Regions from separate parts of the Streptomyces sp. NPDC042002 genome, predicted to be linked through region 2. Evidence: riboswitches for the same ligand, from Rfam matches in the RefSeq annotation. Region 2 holds a riboswitch; each other region holds the start of a gene.

The links. Region 2 has a riboswitch for cyclic di-AMP ahead of ACZ6KY_RS27115 (C40 family peptidase). Riboswitches for the same ligand answer to the same signal wherever they lie in the genome.
Region 1: another riboswitch for cyclic di-AMP. It lies ahead of ACZ6KY_RS12165 (M23 family metallopeptidase); the one in region 2 lies ahead of ACZ6KY_RS27115 (C40 family peptidase).
Region 3: another riboswitch for cyclic di-AMP. It lies ahead of ACZ6KY_RS34820 (transglycosylase SLT domain-containing protein); the one in region 2 lies ahead of ACZ6KY_RS27115 (C40 family peptidase).
Region 4: another riboswitch for cyclic di-AMP. It lies ahead of ACZ6KY_RS09925 (M23 family metallopeptidase); the one in region 2 lies ahead of ACZ6KY_RS27115 (C40 family peptidase).

Annotation. Positions count from the first base shown of each region.
Region 1 covers NZ_JBVJCT010000006.1:124,608-129,238, reverse strand. Annotated here, with positions in the region: gene ACZ6KY_RS12180 (bifunctional acetate--CoA ligase family protein/GNAT family N-acetyltransferase) at 1-51, opposite strand, end outside; gene ACZ6KY_RS12175 (HPr family phosphocarrier protein) at 228-509, shown strand; gene ACZ6KY_RS12170 (GntR family transcriptional regulator) at 735-1,427, opposite strand; gene ACZ6KY_RS12165 (M23 family metallopeptidase) at 1,624-2,388, opposite strand; cyclic di-AMP (ydaO/yuaA leader) riboswitch at 2,401-2,561, opposite strand; gene ACZ6KY_RS12160 (M16 family metallopeptidase) at 2,778-4,166, opposite strand; gene ACZ6KY_RS12155 (M16 family metallopeptidase) at 4,163-4,631, opposite strand, start outside.
Region 2 covers NZ_JBVJCT010000022.1:15,605-20,235, reverse strand. Annotated here, with positions in the region: gene ACZ6KY_RS27120 (tellurite resistance/C4-dicarboxylate transporter family protein) at 1-571, opposite strand, end outside; gene ACZ6KY_RS27115 (C40 family peptidase) at 802-1,974, opposite strand; cyclic di-AMP (ydaO/yuaA leader) riboswitch at 1,983-2,152, opposite strand; gene pcrA (DNA helicase PcrA) at 2,521-4,631, shown strand, end outside.
Region 3 covers NZ_JBVJCT010000038.1:14,547-19,177, reverse strand. Annotated here, with positions in the region: gene ACZ6KY_RS34825 (HAD family hydrolase) at 1-392, shown strand, start outside; gene ACZ6KY_RS34820 (transglycosylase SLT domain-containing protein) at 472-1,242, opposite strand; cyclic di-AMP (ydaO/yuaA leader) riboswitch at 1,246-1,406, opposite strand; partial or broken gene ACZ6KY_RS34815 (CocE/NonD family hydrolase) at 2,311-4,308, opposite strand.
Region 4 covers NZ_JBVJCT010000004.1:508,544-513,174, forward strand. Annotated here, with positions in the region: gene ACZ6KY_RS09910 (helix-turn-helix domain-containing protein) at 49-687, shown strand; gene ACZ6KY_RS09915 (DUF6126 family protein) at 717-833, shown strand; gene ACZ6KY_RS09920 (tyrosine-protein phosphatase) at 893-1,690, opposite strand; cyclic di-AMP (ydaO/yuaA leader) riboswitch at 2,322-2,481, shown strand; gene ACZ6KY_RS09925 (M23 family metallopeptidase) at 2,484-3,377, shown strand; gene ACZ6KY_RS09930 (SGNH/GDSL hydrolase family protein) at 3,746-4,531, shown strand.

The sequences.
Region 1 (4,631 bases), on a different contig from region 2:
GTCGGCCTCCCAGTGAGCTGGGTACTCGTGCCGGTCCGACGAGGTCTGCATGGGGCCCAGAGTACGGCTCGCGTACGACAACGGCGCGAGGCAGTCTGAGGGTGACGGACGCCGGAGCGGGGCCGCGGACCGACACCGCGGCGGGCGGAACCCGGGACCGTCCGGGCATGCCTCACGATATGGAACACTGGTCTAGACAACCTGGAACACCCGAAGGGCAGCATCACATGGCTGAGCGCCGCGTCAACGTCGGCTGGACCGAGGGCCTCCACGCCCGCCCCGCCTCCATCTTCGTCCGGGCCGCCACGGCCTCCGGCATCCCCGTGACGATCGCCAAGTCCGACGGCAACCCCGTCAACGCGGCCTCCATGCTCGCGGTCCTCGGCCTGGGCGCCCAGGGCGGCGAGGAGATCGTCCTCGCGTCGGACTCCGAGGGCGCGGACGCCGCTCTCGACCGTCTGGCGAAGCTGATCGCCGAGGGACTCGACGAGCTCCCCGAGACCGTCTGAGCCCACGAGGCACCCAGGACACACGCGGCTGGGCCGCGCCGCCCTTCCCCCGGGTGGCGCGGCCCAGCCGTTTTCCGTACTCCGCTCAGGAATTCTCCCGGTGACACGCGGGGCCCTCGTGCCGTGGTCCCGGGAATAGCGCGCGCCGAAATTCCGGACACGCGAATAAAAGGGCATCAGAAATGAGGCCCTGCCGAATATCCCTCTTTGTATACGGCGCCCGTGTTAATGACGCAGGCCCGTCATGTTTACGGGATGTTGCGAACTTCTCACACGGTCCGGCCGCTCGCCGCCGGGAAATCGGAGCCGGTGCACGGCCGTCGCGCGCTCGGTGTGCAGCGCCGTGATCGCGCGGGCCCGCTCGCCGTCGCCGCGGGCGACCGCGTCCACGATGCCGCCGTGCTCGGCCCAGGACTCCGCGGGGTTGGCCGGCGCCTCCACCGAGTACATCCAGGCGATCTTGTGCCGCAGCTGGGCGAGCGTGGAGGTCAGCGCGGGACTGCCGGACGCCTGTGCGAGCGTCTCGTGGAACCAGCCGCCCAGCGAGCGCAGATCCTCGCTGTGGCCCCTCCTGGAACGCTCCTGGCCCAGCCTGACCAGGCCTCGCAGCACCTTGAGGTGGGCCTCCGTACGCCGTTGGGCGGCCCGCGCGGCGCCCAGCGGTTCCAGCAGCATGCGCATCTCCAGGAGGTCCGCGGCCTCCTGCTCGGTGGGTTCCGCGACGCACGCGCCCGCGTGCCGGCGGGTGACCACGAAGCCCTCGGCCTCCAGGGTGCGCAGCGCCTCGCGCACGGGGACGCGCGAGACGCCGTAGCGCCGCGCGAGCAGTTCCTCGGTGAGCCGGCCGCCGCGCTCGTAGACACCCGCGACGATGTCGTCACGGATCGCCGTGCATACCGAGTGCGCCGGAATACGCATGACCGACCTCCGCTTTAATCCCCGCGAAACGCCATCGATTGACGCTTGTTCAGTGACTCTATTGCAGGAAGCCTGAATTTCCGATGGCGGGCCTGAATCCATGGATATTTTTTGGACAGACGGCCTCCGGAAACGATGATGCCCCGGCTCGGTGAGCCGGGGCATCGAAAGCGGTGAAGAAGCCGCGAAGCGGTCGTCAGACGTTGACTCCGTGCGAGCGCAGGTACGCGACCGGGTCGATGTCCGAGCCGTACTCCGCGGTCGTACGGGCCTCGAAGTGGAGGTGCGGTCCGGTGGTGTTGCCGGTGTCCCCGGAGAGGCCGATCTGCTGCCCCGGAGTGACCGCCTGCCCCACCGACACCCCGATGGACGACAGGTGGCCGTACATGGTGTACGTGCCGTCGTGCATCTTGATCACGACTTGATTGCCGTAGGCGCCGCCCCAGCCGGTCGTGACGACGGTGCCGGAGCCGACGGTGTGGACCGAGGTGCCGTACGCGGCGTGGAAGTCGACGCCGGTGTGGCTGCCCGAGGACCAGAGGCTGCTGCTGGCCTGGTAGCCGGTGGAGATGTACGAACCGGTGATCGGGATGACGAACGTGTTCAGGCGCTTGCGCTCGGCCTCACGGGCGGCGCGCTCCTTGGCCTCGCGGGCCTTCGCGGCCTGCTCCGCGGCGTGCTTGCGCGCGGTCTGCTCGGCCTGCTTCCGCGCGGCGGCCTCGTCGGCGGCGCGCTGCTGCGCGAAGGCCTGGGCGTCGATCTGGTCGGCGACCGAGTCGCCGAGCGTGACGGCCTGGGTCAGCCCGGTCTGCTCGACGGAGGATTCCGCGGCGAACGCGGGGGCGGCCAGGGTTCCGATCACACCGGTGGTGGTGAGCGCCGCGACCCCGACGGCGGTCTTGGTCGTGCTGTGCACGCGGCTCTGACGACGATGCTTGCCGGTGCCACAAGAGAACGCCATGTAGGGGCTGATCCTTTCCTTCCCTCTCGCCTACCGGGTTAGCTGACGGGTTCGGAGCAGGAAGGTCTCCTACGGACCCCCTCCGGGGAGGGCGTCCGATTCACCCCAGGGACTACGTGTGGGTCCCCGGCTCCCCTGACTCGCGCCATAGGGGGACTCGGCGATGACTGTCCGGTGCCGCGGGCGCGGCGCACTGCGTGACGAACAGCCGGACCGACGCTAAACGCGGCATCATTCGAACAACAAACAGATCACGATTTTTGTAACGCATCCCACAGAGCAGAAGGGCAACTCCCGCACGAATGCGGACATCTTGGGGGCGGGGTCCGGGAAAAGAGAAGGCCCTGGCGACTCTTCAGTCATCAGGGCCCTCTTCGGTCGCACGGGCTCTACTCGGCGGCCACCACGCTGACTTCACCGATTCCGAGGGCCCTGACCGGCTCCTCGATCTGTGCCGCGTCGCCCACCAGGACGGTCACCAGACGGTCCATCGGGAACGCGCTCACGGCGGCCGCGGTGGCCTCCACGGTGCCGGTGGCGGCCAGTTGCTGATAGAGCGTCGCCTGATAGTCGTCCGGCAGGTGCTGCTCGACCTGGTCCGCGAGCGTGCTCGCGACGGCCGCCGCCGTCTCGAACTTGAGGGGCGCGACACCCACCAGGTTCTGCACGGCGACATCGCGCTCCGTGTCGGTCAGCCCTTCGGCCGCGAGGGTGCGCAGCACCTTCCACAGGTCGTCGAGCGCCGGACCCGTGTTCGGGGTGTCCACCGAGCCGCTGATGGCGAGCATCGCGACGCCCGTGCCGTCCGGCGCGGAGCGCAGGACCTGGCCGAACGCCCGTACGCCGTAGGTGTAGCCCTTCTCCTCGCGCAGGACGCGGTCCAGGCGCGAGGTGAGGGTGCCGCCGAGGCAGTAGGTGCCGAGCACCTGGGCGGGCCACACGCGGTCGTGCCGGTCGGCGCCGACCCGGCCGATGAGCAGCTGGGTCTGGACGGCCCCGGGGCGGTCGACGATGATCACGCGGCCGGTGTCGTCGGCGCTCACCGGCGGCACGGGGCGCGGCTCGGCGGACGAACCCGTCCAGGAGCCGAGCGTGTCGCCGAGCAGCTCGTCGAGGTCGACACCGGTCAGGTCGCCGACGACGACCGCGGTGGCCGTGGCCGGGCGTACGTGCTTCTCGTAGAAGGCGCGTACGGCCGCCGAGTCGATGTTCTGGACGGTCTCCTCGGTGCCCTGGCGCGGACGCGACATACGCGCGCTCGCCGGGAACAGCTCCTTGGAGAGCTCCTTGGCGGCACGACGGGCGGGGTTGGCCGTCTCGTGCGGGATCTCGTCCAGCCGGTTGCGCACCAGCCGCTCGACCTCGCTGTCCGCGAACGCGGGGGCCCGCAGGGCGTCGGCGAGCAGGCCCAGGGCCTTGGCCAGGCGCGAGACGGGCACTTCGAGGGACAGCCGTACACCGGGGTGGTCGGCGTGCGCGTCGAGCGTGGCGCCGCAGCGCTCCAGTTCGGCGGCGAAGTCCTCGGCCGAGTGCTTGTCGGTGCCCTCGGAGAAGGCGCGCGCCATGATCGTGCCGATGCCGTCCAGGCCCGCTGGCTCGGCCTCCAGCGGCGCGGCGAGGATGACCTCGACGGCGACGACCTGCTGGCCGGGGCGATGGCAGCGCAGCACGGTCAGACCGTTGTCCAGGGTGCCGCGCTCGGGGGCGGGAAACGCCCACGGCTTGGGCCGGCCGCCCTGGGGCTGCGGGTGGAAGTCCATGGTGGCGAGCTCGGTCACTTCGCCGCCTCCTCGTCGGTCTCGTCGGCGGAGTCAGCCGCGTCGGCGGCTTCGGCGGTGGTCGGCTCGTAGACGAGCACCGCGCGGTTGTCGGGGCGCAGGCGGGCCTTGGCGGCCTCCTGGACCTCCTCCGCCGTGACGTCGAGGACGCGCTGCACGGCGGTCAGGGCGAGCTGCGGGTCGCCGAACAGGACGGCGTACCGGCACAGTTCGTCGGCACGGCCCGCGACGGTACCGAGCCGGTCGAGCCACTCGCGCTCCAACTGGGCCTGCGCGCGCTCCATTTCCCCGGCCGTGGGGCCCTCCTCGGCGAACCGGGCGAGCTCCTCGTCGACGGCGGCCTCGATGACCGGGACCTCGACGTCACCGGACGTCTTCACGTCCAGCCATCCCAGGGAGGGCGCTCCGGCGAGCCGCAGCAGGCCGAAGCCGGCCGCGACGGCGGTGCGGTCACGGCGTACGAGC
Region 2 (4,631 bases):
CCTCCCACAGGTCGAAGTGCGCGAACGACACCCCGTAGAGCACGATCCCCAGCCAGAACAGCACCATCGCCGTGTGCGCGAGCCAGTCCGAACCCACGGCGGTGGCGATCGTCGAGCCGAGGACCGAGAGCCCCTGCGTGGCCACGCAGACGAGGAACACCTCTCCCGCCATACGGCGCCGCCAGTGCCGTACGACGGCCAGCAGCAGGATCGGCCAGAGCGCGGCCGACAGGGCGAGCAGGACCTCGGCGAGCCCCTGCCACCCCAGTACGGAGAACCTGGTGCCGAGCACGGTGGTCGCCGCGACCGCGTTGAGCCCGGCCGGCGTGCCGGCCTGCCGCACCCATTGCTCCCGGTCGCCCGCCAGCCGGACGAGGAAGTCCGCGGCGAGCCCGAGCCAGGCGAGCGACGCCAGGACCAGCGCGATCCGGGAGAGGGTCTCGTAGCCGGTCAGGTGCAGCCCGATCGAGATGACGCCGGTGGCCATGACGGCGGTTCCGGCGGCGGGCGACCGTCCCGCCCACCAGGCGCGGAACGAAGCGGTGTCCGGCATGTCCGGTGTATCTGGCATGCGCCCGATGCTAGGGATCTCCGGACCGGTTACCGACGGGGCACGCGCGTGGGGAGCGCGAAAACACCGGGCACGCGTGCGTGGGGGACGAAAACAGCGGAGCACGCGCGCGTGGGATACGAAACGCCGGGGCACGCGTGCGTGCCGTACGAAACGAGGGGCACACGCGCGTGGAGCTTCAGTCGCTCCACGCGCGCGTGCCCCGCGAAGGATGTCGCCCGCGCCCCGGACTACGCCGGGCGCACCACGCTGTGGATCGCCGAGGTGCCGTCGTAGTAGATCGACTCCTCGCGGACGTACGCTCCCGGTTTCGGCGCGTGGATCATCATGCCGTTGCCGATGTAGAGGCCGACGTGGCTGATGTCGTTGTAGAAGAAGACCAGGTCACCGGGCTGGGCGTCGGCGAGGGAGACCGTCGTGCCGGCGTTCACCTGGTCGTAGGTGACGCGCGGGAGACCGACACCGGCGGCCTTCCAGGCGGCCTGGGTCAGGCCCGAGCAGTCGTAGGAGTCCGGGCCGGTGGCGCCCCAGACGTACGGCTTGCCGATCTGGGTGCGGGCGAACGCGAGCGCCTTGGCCGCCTTGGTCGCGTACGAGGAGTCCGGGGCCGTCGATCCCGTCGCCGGTCCGGCAGTCGATCCGGCCGTCGAGCCGGTCGTGGTGCCGGACGACTGCCGCTGGGCGGCCTTCTCGGCGGCCGCCTGCTGTCGTGCCAGCTCCGCCGCCTTGGCCGTGGCCCGCTCCTGCTTCTTCTTCTCGATGGCCGCCAGCCGCGCCTTGTCCTCGGCGTTCAGCTTCGAGAGCAGGCCGCGGGCCTCGCCGAGCTTGCGCTGCACCGCGGCCTTGGACGTCCTGAGCGCGTTCTGCGAGGCGGTCAGCGACTGCAGGCTCCGGCTGGCCTCCGTACGCTTCCTGGTGGTGGCGGCCTGGTCGGTGATGTAGTCGTCCACGGCCGCCTTCTGGCGGGTCGTCAGACGGCTCATCAGCTGGGTCTGGTCGAAGTAGTCCTGCGGGTTGTCCGCGAGCAGCAGTGTCGCGGTGCTGGGCGCGACGGCCCCGGTGCGGTACTGCGCCGCGGCGAACGAACCCAGCTCCTCGCGCGCGGTGTTGAGCTTCTCGGTGCGCTGGGCGACGTCGTCGAGCAGGGTGTCGACGCGCTTCCGCTGCTTGGCGGCCTTCTCCCGGGTCGCGTTGTACTTGTCGGTGGCCGTCTCGGCCTGGTGGTAGAGGTCGTTGACCTTCTTCGAGACCTCTTCGACGCTGGGTCTGGGTTCGGCCGAGGGGGCGGCGTTCGCCGTCTGGGAGAGCAGGGCCACGGAGGCGAGGGCCGCCGTGGCGAGGGCCGGGGTCCGTATGCCTGCGATGCGCGTACCCGTAGGACGCCATTTGCGGTGCGACGCCAAGAGAGGCGACTCCTTCCGTCATCCGCCTGCCGAGTTAGCTGTCGGGTTCGGGCGGGTGGTTCCGGAAGGTTGCCCTACGGTCCATGCCCCACAAGGCGGTTGGACCGATTCACCCCGAGTTCGGTGGGTCCCCGGCTCCGGCGGCCCGTGGGCGTACCGAACTCGGCGGAGGCCGCTCGGCCCGGCGAGGTTCGCCGGTTGCGGTCGAGTGGCCTTCCGGCACGCTAACCAACTGTTGTGGCCCGTGTGAAGGTTGATGTGCGATATGCCCGATACATTTTCGTGACCTTCGCCGCGTACTCCGTCTCATGTGATGCGTTTGAGTTGATCTATCCGTATATGGGGTCAATGGTGCTTGTGACCTTCATGTGATGGCGGCTCCCTTGCGGAGGCGTCCCGCCGAACCTCACCTGGAGTGACAGGTCGGTCATGAAAGGTGATGGGCGGTCGTGTGGGCCCGGATGTCCGGGATTCGCGTCACGAGTTCCGGTCGAGTTCCCGGGGTGGCGGCGGGCTGTCAGTGGGGCGGCCTAGACTCGGAGAGCGATGAGCAGCCTCTTTGACGACAGCTTCCTGGCGGACCTCAAGCCCTCCGCGGCCCACGAGGACGAACACCCGCCGCCGCCCGAGGACGATCACGTACCGGAGCCGGTTCCGGACGATCTGTTCGGCGGGAAGTTCGACATGCCGCCGAGCCGGGACGCGTACTACCGCGACGGCGCGCCCAGGCCCGCCGTGGACCCGGCGGCCCTGCTGGACGGACTGAACGAGAACCAGCGCGCGGCCGTGGTGCACTCCGGCTCCCCGCTGCTCATCGTGGCCGGTGCCGGCTCCGGCAAGACCCGGGTGCTCACGCACCGGATCGCGCATCTGCTCGGCGAGCGCAACGTCCACCCCGGCCAGATCCTCGCGATCACCTTCACGAACAAGGCCGCGGGCGAGATGAAGGAGCGCGTGGAGGCGCTCGTGGGCCCGCGCGCCAACGCGATGTGGGTGATGACCTTCCACAGCGCCTGCGTCCGCATCCTGCGCCGCGAGAGCAAGACGCTCGGATTCACCTCGTCCTTCTCGATCTACGACGCCGCCGACTCCAAGCGTCTGATGGCGCTCGTCTGCCGTGATCTCGACCTCGACCCCAAGCGCTTCCCGCCGAAGTCGTTCAGCGCCAAGATCTCGAACCTGAAGAACGAGCTGATCGACGAGGAGGACTTCGCCGCTCAGGCCACCGACGGCTTCGAGAAGACCCTCGCCCAGGCGTACGCGATGTACCAGTCGCGGCTGCGCGAGGCCAACGCGCTCGACTTCGACGACCTGATCATGACCACGGTCCATCTGCTGCGCGCCTTCCCGGACGTCGCCGAGCACTACCGGCGCCGCTTCCGGCACGTCATGGTCGACGAGTACCAGGACACCAACCACGCGCAGTACGCGCTCGTCCGGGAACTCGTGGGCACCTCCGAGCACCCCGTGGACGTACCGCCCAGCGCGCACGAACTGCCCCCCGCCGAGCTGTGCGTCGTGGGTGACGCGGACCAGTCGATCTACGCCTTCCGGGGCGCGACCATCCGCAACATCCTCCAGTTCGAGGAGAACTACCCGAACGCGACGACGATCCTCCTGGAGCAGAACTACCGCTCCACCCAGACGATCCTGTCGGCCGCCAACGCGGTGATCGAGCGCAACGAGTCCCGCCGCCCCAAGAACCTGTGGACCAACGCGGGCGCGGGCTCGAACATCACGGGCTACGTCGCGGACACCGAGCACGACGAGGCCCAGTTCGTCGCCGACGAGATAGACCGTCTCACCGACGCGGGCGAGGCCAAGGCAGGCGACGTCGCGGTCTTCTACCGGACGAACGCCCAGTCCCGTGTCTTCGAAGAGGTCTTCATCCGCGTCGGCCTGCCCTACAAGGTCGTCGGCGGCGTCCGCTTCTACGAGCGCAAGGAGGTCCGGGACGTCCTGGCGTACCTCAGGGTGCTGTCCAACCCCGAGGACTCGGTCCCGATGCGCCGCATCCTGAACGTGCCCAAGCGCGGCATCGGCGACCGCGCCGAGGCGATGATCGACGCCCTGTCGCAGCGCGAGAAGATCAGCTTCCCGGCGGCGCTGCGCCGCGTCGACGAGGCCTACGGCATGGCCGCGCGCTCCACCAACGCGGTCAAGCGGTTCAACACGCTCATGGAGGACCTGCGCACCATCGTCGAGTCCGGCGCGGGCCCGGCCACCATCCTGGAGGCCGTCCTCGAACGCACCGGCTATCTCGCCGAGTTGCAGGCGTCGACCGACCCCCAGGACGAGACCCGGATCGAGAACCTTCAGGAACTCGCCGCCGTGGCCCTGGAGTTCGAGCAGGAGATCGGTGAAGGCGAGAACGCGGGCGGACTCGCCGCGTTCCTGGAGCGGGTCGCGCTGGTCGCCGACTCCGACCAGATCCCGGACGAGGAGGACGGCAACGGCGTCATCACCCTGATGACCCTGCACACCGCCAAGGGCCTCGAATTCCCCGTGGTCTTCCTGACCGGCATGGAGGACGGCGTCTTCCCGCACATGCGCGCGCTCGGGCAGGTCAAGGAGCTGGAGGAGGAGCGGCGCCTGGCGTACGTCGGCATCACGCGCGCGCGGGAGCGGCTCTACCTCACCCGGTCGTCGATGCGCAG
Region 3 (4,631 bases), on a different contig from region 2:
CGCGCCGGGACGACCTCTGGACGGAGCCGATCAGCAAGGTGCTGCTCCGCCACCCGTCCCTGTCCGACGACGAGTTGGCCTCCGCGGCGCGGGGAGTGGTCGGTTCGCTGGCGACGGTCACCATGTCCGGGCCCGGCACCGTCGAACTCCAGCCATGCGGGGTGACCAAGGCGACGGGCCTCGCTCTGGCCGCGGCGCACCTGGGACTCACCCCGTGCTCGACGCTCGCCTTCGGTGACATGCCCAATGACATCCCGATGTTCGACTGGGCCGCCCGCGGGGTGGCGATGACCAACGCCCACCCGGAACTGAAGGCGGTGGCCGACGAGGTCACGCTGTCGAACGAGGACGACGGGATCGCGGTGGTCCTGGAGCGCCTCTTCGGCTTCTAGCGGCGGCAACGCACCCGCCGGCGGCACCGAGGAGGTGCCGCCGGCGGGCGCGGGCGAAGCCGAGGACGTCAGGGTCTGATCAGTAGGCGCCGTTGACGTTGTCGATGGAGCCGTAGGTCTTGGCCGCGTAGTTGCAGGCCGCGCTGATGTTCGCGACCGGGTCGTAGATGTTCATCGACGTGCCGGCGACGTGGTAGGCCTGGAACGTGGGGTCGATGACCTGGAGCAGCCCCTTGGAGGGAATGCCCGCGGCGGCGTTGGAGTCCCAGTTGTTGATGGCGTTGGGGTTGCCGGAGGACTCGCGCATCACGTTGCGGTAGATGCCGTCGTAGCTGCCCGGTATGCCCGCCTTGGCCATGACGTCCAGGGACTGCTTGATCCAGCCGTCGAGGTTGTTGGAGTAGGTCTTGAGCGAGGCCTGGGTGGCGGTGGCCGGGGTGGACTTGGCGACGGCCGGGGTCGCGTTCGCCGTGGTGGTCACGACCGTCGACTTCAGCTTCTTCGTACCCACGGTCAGCTTCAGGCCCGGACGGATCAGGGCGGGGTTGGAGCCGATGACCGCGCGGTTCGCCACGTACAGCTTCTTCCAGCCACCGCTCTCGGGGTGCTTCTGCGCCACCTTGGAGAGGGTGTCGCCCGCGACCACCTTGTAGGTGAGGAGCTGCACGTTGGGGATCACCGCGGTGTGGGCGGCCTTCGTGAGCTGCGGGGCCTGCGCCGGAGTCGCTGCGTGGGCGCCGGTGGCGCTCACGAGCGGGAGGGCGAGGGCGATGCCACCCGTTCCGGCGGCGATCATGCCCCGGGTGATGACGTTGGTCTTCATGCGGCGGTGCTTGCCTCGTACGGGCATGACGAATGTCCTCTCCGACGCCTGCGAGGTGAGCTGTCGGGTTCGGGCGGGAGATGCCCGGCCGCGTTATGGGCGCGGCTTCACCCCTAGCCGGTCCGGTGTGTCCGGATCGGCGGCTTACCTGTGGTTCCCCCGCTCCTGCCGTGCGTGGGTGGGTGGGTTTCCGGGCGGCGGCAGGATTCGGCGATCCGCCCGGGATCGACCAGAACGTATGCGAGAGCACATGTCCGGAACAAGGCAAGATTTGGCTGCGAAGATCGATTTCACCTGGTTAGGGCGCGGGGAAAAAGTCCGATTGCGCCGGAATTGGATCCTCAACTTGCCTTTGGCGAAGGGGTTGGTCGGGAGGCGGCGCGAGTTGGCGCCCCGGCTCGCTGGTGACTCAATTCACCAGACCAAGGGTCATCAAGGCGGCGTACCGGGTAATTCGGGCATTGTGCTTCGGGTGGTGGTGGGGTGCGGAGCCCCCGGAGGGCACCGAGCGGCCCCTCGCGCAGCGAGATTTGTGGCGCGGGACACGTCGGGCGCGGCCCGTCCGGGGCCGAGGCGCAGGCCGGACGCCGACCGGGCTCGGCGGCCCGGAGCGGGCTACGCCGGACTCGGGACCGAGTCCGGGCGAGCCGGACCGAGTTGCGTCGAACCGGGCGAGCGCAGCCCGAGCCTTGATGGGCGCGGGGTGAAGTGCGTTCCGTGGCACCGGTGTTCGGCGCACACGCGAGATGTCGGTGCCGGGACGCGGGGCATGCCGACGCGGGGGATGCGCGGCGGATCGGCGCGGGGGTGCCCGGCGGATCGGTACGGGGAGGCCAGGTGACCAGTGTCGGGACGCCGGGGCGGATCGGTGTCGGGGCGCCGGGCTGATCGGCGTCCGGACGCGCGGCGCGAAGAGGGCTTACGGGGCGAACTCCCGTCCCCGTAAGCCCTGTCGGCCCGGCCCGGTCAGGCCTTGTCGGCCAGGTGAGGCCCGGTCAGGGCCCAGCCCAGCCCAGCCCAGCCCGGCCCGGCCCGGCCAGACCCTGTTGTCCCGGCCCGGCCCCTGTTGGCCAGGCCAGTCCCGGTCAGCCCGCAGCCCGCAGCGCGCGGGATTCCCTTCCCCCAGGTCCGGTGGAAGACGACCTCGTCGCCGTCCTTGCAGACGACCTCGTCGGTCGTGATGAAGTTCCGCGCGTCGCAGGTGATGGCGGAGACCGTCTCGACGCGGGCGTCCCAGGGCAGGTCCGGTCGGTGCAGCCGGATCGACCGGGTCGAGCGGGCGCGGGCGGACAGCGGGTCCGACTCGTCGATCGTGTACGTCTCCCGCGCGTCCTCCGTGCATTCGAGGCCGTCGGGGAACGCGCGGGTGCCGCCGTGCTCCGGGTCCACCTCCAGGCGTCAGGCGCCAGGTGCCCGCGGCCACGTCGCGCGGGACCAGGCGTTCCGGGCGGGGCTCGTCCAGGGTCTCGGAGACGGTCACGCCGAGGGGTTCGGACTCCTCGGGCTCCCCGAGGGTGATCGAGGGGTCCGACTCCCTTGTCCGTACGGGGAGTTCCAGGGTGCTGCCGATCGGGTCCAGGGTGAAGCCCGCCTCCGAGCCCGGCTGGGGCCAGATCCAGGGCCAGTACGCGGAGGAGACGCCCAGGCGGATGCGGTGGCCCGCCGGGAACGCGTAGCCGATGCCGGTCAGGTCGAACGCCACGTTCTCCGTAGTACCCGGTCTCCGGGGAACCGCCTGGTCGCGGCCCCGGCGTGCCGACAGGTTCAGGACACCTCGGGTGACGAGCGTGGACGATCCGTCCGGGGCCACGTCGCACAGCCGGGCGATCACCTGGCCCCTGGGTGACGCTGACGTCAGCCGCAGATCGACCGGGGGCGGCCAGCACCCAGGTCTCCTCCGCCACCTCGAACTCGAAGCAGGCCGACCGGGCGTCCTCCTCCCGCTGGTCCGGCGGCAGGTCGGCGTCGTTGCCGAAAGGGAAGAAGCGGCCCGCGTCGACCCCCGTGTGCTGCGGGGAGCGCACCAGTACCGGGGCGCCCTGAAGCGCGTACGCGACCGGGGTCACCGAGGGCGAGGACCAGGCCGGGTCGCCCACCCAGCGGCCGGCGATCTCTCCGTACACGGTCGCCGGAGGATGCGCGTCCATCACGTACGAGCGCGGCAGGGGGACGGAGAGCGCGTCCGTCTCCTTGTCCCGGAGCCAGTGGTCCCACCAGCGCAGCGTCTCCTGGAGGAAGCCGATCGCCGGTCCGGGCGGCAGGCCCCGGTCCGGGTACTGGTGCGACACGGGCCGATGAGACCTCGTACGCGGTCCGGTGGCAGGTTCTCCACCAGGCGCAGCACCGTGTCGCGGTACGGGTCGTGCCAGCCGCCGACCGCGAGGACCGCCGCGCGGATCGCGCCGTAGTCCCCGCGGACGCCGCCGTCGCGCCAGTACGCGTCCCGGGTCTGGTGCGCCGGCCAGGTGTGTACACAGGGGTCGACCGCCTCCAGCCGCTTCACCCACATGTCGCGCCACATCACCTCGCCCACGTGCGCCGGGTCCGGTGGGCGGGCGGCGAAGGCGAGCGGGGTGGCCGCCCAGGCGGGCAGGCCGACGGCGAGAACGGAACCTCCCGCGTAGTGCACGTCGTTGTCATAGCGGTCGTCGGTCGAGCGGACCGTGACGACCGCCTTGAGCGGCTCGGGCGCGCGGGCCGCGATCTGGAGGGAGGCGGAGCCGCCCCACGAGATCCCGAACATGCCGACCCTGCCGGTGCACCAGGGCTGGGCGGCCGGCCAGGAGACCACCTCCACCCCGTCGTCCGGCTCGCTCCGGGAGTACTCGTCCCTCGGCAGCCCCTCCGGGTTGCCGTGGCCGCGTACATCCACGCGGACGGAGGCGTAGCCGTGCCCGGCGTACCAGGGATGGCGCTGCCAGTCGCGCGGGGTCGTCCAGTCGGTCAGGCGGTACGGGAGGTACTCCAGAGCGCCGGTACGGGCTCCTCGGTCAGCGGACGCCAGACGCGGGCGTACGGACGGGTGCCGTCCGAGAGAGGGACGAGGGTGTCCTCATGAGTGGTCTCGTAGGGGAAGGACGTACGGATGTGCATGAGAGTCACCTCGGAGGGCGGTGTACGTCGTACGGCGCGGCCAGAGGGCGAAGACCGCCGCGTCCGGGCGGGACACGGATTGGGCGGGGCTATAGGACAAGGGAACCGCTTCCAGGTGATTCTCCGCATGTCATCGCATGTCGCTTCACATCATCTGATCATGAACATACCGCCGGTGGTCGAGTGGCGCCCGTGAGTCGGGGTACCCGCCGTTGGGGCACGCAGGTGCTTCCCGTGTGCCTTCCGGGTGTACTCCCGCATACCTGCTGGCGGAGCGAAGTCGGCCGGGGGACGGTGGGCGCTCGTGGTGATCGAAACGTGAC
Region 4 (4,631 bases), on a different contig from region 2:
TGGGGCAAGAAAATTGCCCCAGAGGCAACCGTCGGGCTCAATGGTCATATGAGCCCTGCCGATCCAGGGGCGGTCGAAGAACCGTCCGCCGAACTGCACGCCGTGGCGCCCCAGCTCCGCGCGCTGCGCCGCGGTGCCACCCTCACGCTGGAGGCCGCCGCCCGCGCCGCCGGACTCTCGCCCGCCCATCTCTCCCGTCTGGAGACCGGGCAGCGCCAGCCCTCGCTGCCGATGCTGCTCACGCTGGCCCGTGTCTACGGTACGACGGTCTCCGAACTGCTCGGCGAGACGGTCGCCGACCGTGACGCGATCGTACGGGCCGCCGACATGGAGCCGGCTCCGGCGGGCGGCTGGACCTACTGGCAGGCCGGCGCCGCGGGCCGAGGTATGCAGGCGCTGCGCGTGCACGTCCCGTACGGCTCACAGGGCGACATCGTGCGCGTCCATCCGGGTGAGGAGTGGTTGTACGTCCTCCAGGGGCGGCTCAGGCTGCGCCTCGGGGACACCGCGCACATCCTCGCGCCGGGGGACAGCGCCCACTTCGACTCGCTGACCCCGCACCGCATCGCCGCCGCCGAGCGTCCCGGAGCCGAGCTCCTCTTCGTACACACCCTGCTGCAGAGCCCCGTCGCCGCACTGTGCCTCGGCCAGGCGACGGGCCACCCCACCTCGGGAGAGACATCATGACCGAACCCACAGAACCCCGCACACGGTCCATGGAGGACAAGTTTCCGCGTGCCCTGTGGGTGCGGCTGATCATCTACGTCGCCGTCGGCCACCTCTTCGCGGCCTTCGTCTACCTGCTCTTCACGCTGGGTGCGCAGAACCAGTAGCACCCGTAGCACCAGTGGAGCCAGTCGAACCAGGGGAAACCGCGGCCCGGGCGAGCGGCTCAGTCCAGCAGCCGCTCGCGCAGGCGCTCCCGCAGCTCAGGCGTCATCCCCAGTCCCCGCTCCAGGTAGACGTCGACGCTGCCCCACGTCTCCTCGATCGTCTCGAACGCGGCCGTCAGGTACTCGGCGCGCGCGTCGAACAGGGGGCTGAGCAGTTCCATGACCTCGGGGGAGTACGCGGCGGCCGAGGTGTTGTTGCGGCGCACCTTGTAGCGGCGGTGCGCGGCGTTCGACTCCAGGTAGTCGGCCACGATCGCCTCGCGCTCGACGCCGAGGGCGAGCAGGGTGATCGCGATGGACAGTCCGGCGCGGTCCTTGCCGGCCGCGCAGTGCATCAGCGCGGGCACACTGTCCTCGGCCAGCGCGTGCAGCACCTGGGAGTGTTCGGCCGTGCGCTCCTTGATGATCGTGCGATACGAGTTGATCATCCGGTTCGCGGCCTTGCCGTCGCCGAGGATCGCGCGCAGCTGGTCGAGATCGCCGTCGCGGACCATCTTCCAGAACTCGCCGCCGTCCGCCGGGTCGGTCAGCGGAAGGTTCACGTTCCGTACGCCCGGCAGTTCGACGTCCGGGCCCTCCAGCTTCTGGTCCGCGGCATTGCGGAAGTCGAAGATCGTGTGGAGTCCCAGAGAGGAGAGGAACGCGGCGTCGTCCTCCGTGGCGTGAGCGAGGTGGCCGCTGCGGAACAGGTGCCCGTAGCGCACTCGTCGGCCGTCCGCGGCGGGCAGACCGCCCACGTCGCGGAAGTTGCGCACTCCGCCGAGCTCGGGCTCGGTCGACGGGACCTGCTGCGTCACGGGGGCTCCTCCCATTCGGCCGCCGGCGTCGCCGGGCTGGACTCGGCGTCGCTCGTCGGCAGTTGTTCCGGCTCGCGCTCTCGACGATACGACATGGGTTCCTCAGGCAATGAGTTGTCCACAGGCGTCGCCTTCCGGACAGGACCCCTTTGATGATGTTGCTCCATGGGTACGTCCGTTCGAATGCATCGAAGGGTCGGTCACCTCTTCCTGCTGTGCGGACTCGACGGGATGAATCGGAACGAGATGGGGCATTGCCGCATACCGTTTCGTGTGCCGGAATGCGCGGAGGTCCGGATGTGACGGATATCCGTTCGCGTCATATCTGGCTGTTCTGTCCGGATTGGCGCCTTCGTTATAACTGGCCCTGGAATAAGGCACCCTGAGTCGAGTCGCGTGAGGAGCGTCATATTCGTGACGATGCGTTGCTGTCCTCACTTCCCAACCGGCCCGCGTTTCCTGGCGCGTTGAGGGGCCCGAAAGATCGTCATTCCACAGAGGGTGACGGCAATTCCCGCATGGATCAAGAAAGATGAGCGCACGGAAAGCGCACGTAGTTGTCGACGCGCTCTCATCTCGCTTACGTTCTGCCTCAATCCGGACGGACGCCCAATCCTGCCGCCGCCCGGAATCCGCACACTCACCCGTACACGGCAGGAGCGGGGGACCCACAGGTTCCGTGCCTGGTCCGGTCTCCGGAACAGGCTAGGGGTACAGCCGCGCAGCAGCGTGGCCGGGCATCTCCAGCCCGCACCCGACAGCTCACCCCGCAGGCGCCGGAGAGGAAATCGTCATGCCCGCGAAGGGTAAGCACCGCCGTCCCAAGTCCCTCCGTTTCACCCGCTCGATCGCCGTGGCCGGAACCGGTGGCGCCGCACTCGCGCTGCCTCTGATGGGAGCCACGGGCGCCCACGCCGCGACCCCGGCCACCGCCGTGGCGCAGCATGTCGAGAAGGCCGCGACCGCCGCTCCCGCCGCCGAGAAGACCGCCACGACGAAGACGTACGCGGTGAGGTCCGGCGACTACCTCTCGAAGATCGCCGACGAGCAGAACGTCAGCGGTGGCTGGAAGAAGATCTACTCCGACAACCGCTCCGCCATCGGCGGCGACCCGTCGCTGATCCACCCCGGTCTGAAGCTGTCGCTCGGCAAGAAGGCCGCCTTCGCCGGCGGCGCCCACTCGGCCACCCGCACGACGACCTCGGCGCCGAAGACCGACCAGGCGACCCCGGCCACCGAGTCGGCCGCCCCCGACACCGCTTCCGCCGACAACGGTTCCGGCTACACCCTGCCGGTCCAGGGCGGCACCATAGGCACCGGCTACAAGGTGGCGGGCAGCATGTGGTCCAGCGGCTACCACACGGGCGTGGACTTCGTGGTCCCGACCGGCACCACGATCAAGTCCATCGCCGCGGGCACCGTCGTCTCCGCCGGCTGGGGCGGCGCCTACGGCAACCAGGTCGTCATCCAGCACGCCGACGGCAAGTACTCCCAGTACGCCCACATGTCGTCCCTGTCCGTCTCGGCGGGGCAGACCGTGACCGAGGGCCAGCAGATCGGCCTCTCCGGCGCGACCGGCAACGTCACCGGACCGCACATGCACTTCGAGATCCGCACCACGCCGGACTACGGCTCCGACGTCGACCCGGTCGCGTACCTGCGCTCGCACGGTGTCGCCGTCGGCTGACCCGTCGCCCTGAGTTCCAGGCGCTTGCCCCGCTCCTGACCTGACGGCAGGAGCGCCGCCGAAGGCCGGACCCCATGATCCTCGGGGTCCGGCCTCCGGTGTTTTCCGTCACGGGGCGCGTGTACCAGGAAAGTATCCGTCGTCGAGCAATGCGCGCGACCGCGCCGAGCGATTCCCCCGTGACGTTCCGGCCGCTGAGTGATCGATGCTTCAACGTCCCTGATATGAGCCTTATTCCAGAGTTGACCAACGCTTGGCGAGTGGCTTATCTCACCGCCCGTCAACCCTTCCCTACGGTCGCGTAGCTCACATCGAAAGGTGAATCATGGGTCGATGTGGCAGACGATTCGAAGAGTGACGACAGATCAGTGATCGGGTCGTACGTGGCGGTGGGGGACAGCTTCACCGAAGGCGTCGGCGACCCTGGGCCCGACGGGGCGTTCGTCGGCTGGGCCGACCGGTTCGCGGTACTTCTCGCCGACCGGCGACCCGAAGGCGATTTCAACTACACCAATCTCGCCGTGCGCGGCAAACTGCTCGACCAGATCGTCGAGACCCAGCTCCTGAAGGCCAAGGAGCTCGGCCCGGACCTGGTCTCGTTCAGCGCGGGCGGCAACGACATCATCCGCCCCGGCACCGACCCCGACGAGGTCGCGGAGCGCTTCGAGCGCGCGATAGCCGACCTCACCTCCGCCGTCGGCGCCGTCATGGTGACCACCGGCTTCGACACCCGTGGCGTTCCCGTGCTCAAGCATCTGCGCGGCAAGATCGCCACCTACAACGGACATGTGCGGGCCATCGCGGACCGCTACGGCTGTCCCGTCCTCGACCTCTGGTCCCTGAAGACGATCCAGGACCGCCGTGCCTGGGACGGCGACCGACTGCACCTCTCGCCCGAGGGGCACACACGGGTGGCGCTCCGTGCCGGACAGGTACTCGGCCTCGATGTGCCCGCCGACCCGGACCAGCCCTGGCCGCCCCTCCCACCGCGGGGCACCCTGGAGGTGCGCCGCGACAACATCCAGTGGGCCCGCGAGTATCTGGTCCCGTGGATCGGCCGGCGGTTGCGCGGGGAGTCCTCGGGCGATCACGTCGCGGCCAAGGGGACCCTGTCACCGGACGACATCAAGATGCGCATCGAGTCGGTGGCCTGAGACGGGACCACCCGGTCGCGTCTTCCATTACGGGACCAGCTCGCCGGCACGGCCAAAGGGCCGCCCCGGTCATGGCACCACGGACAGCGCGGGTCCCGGC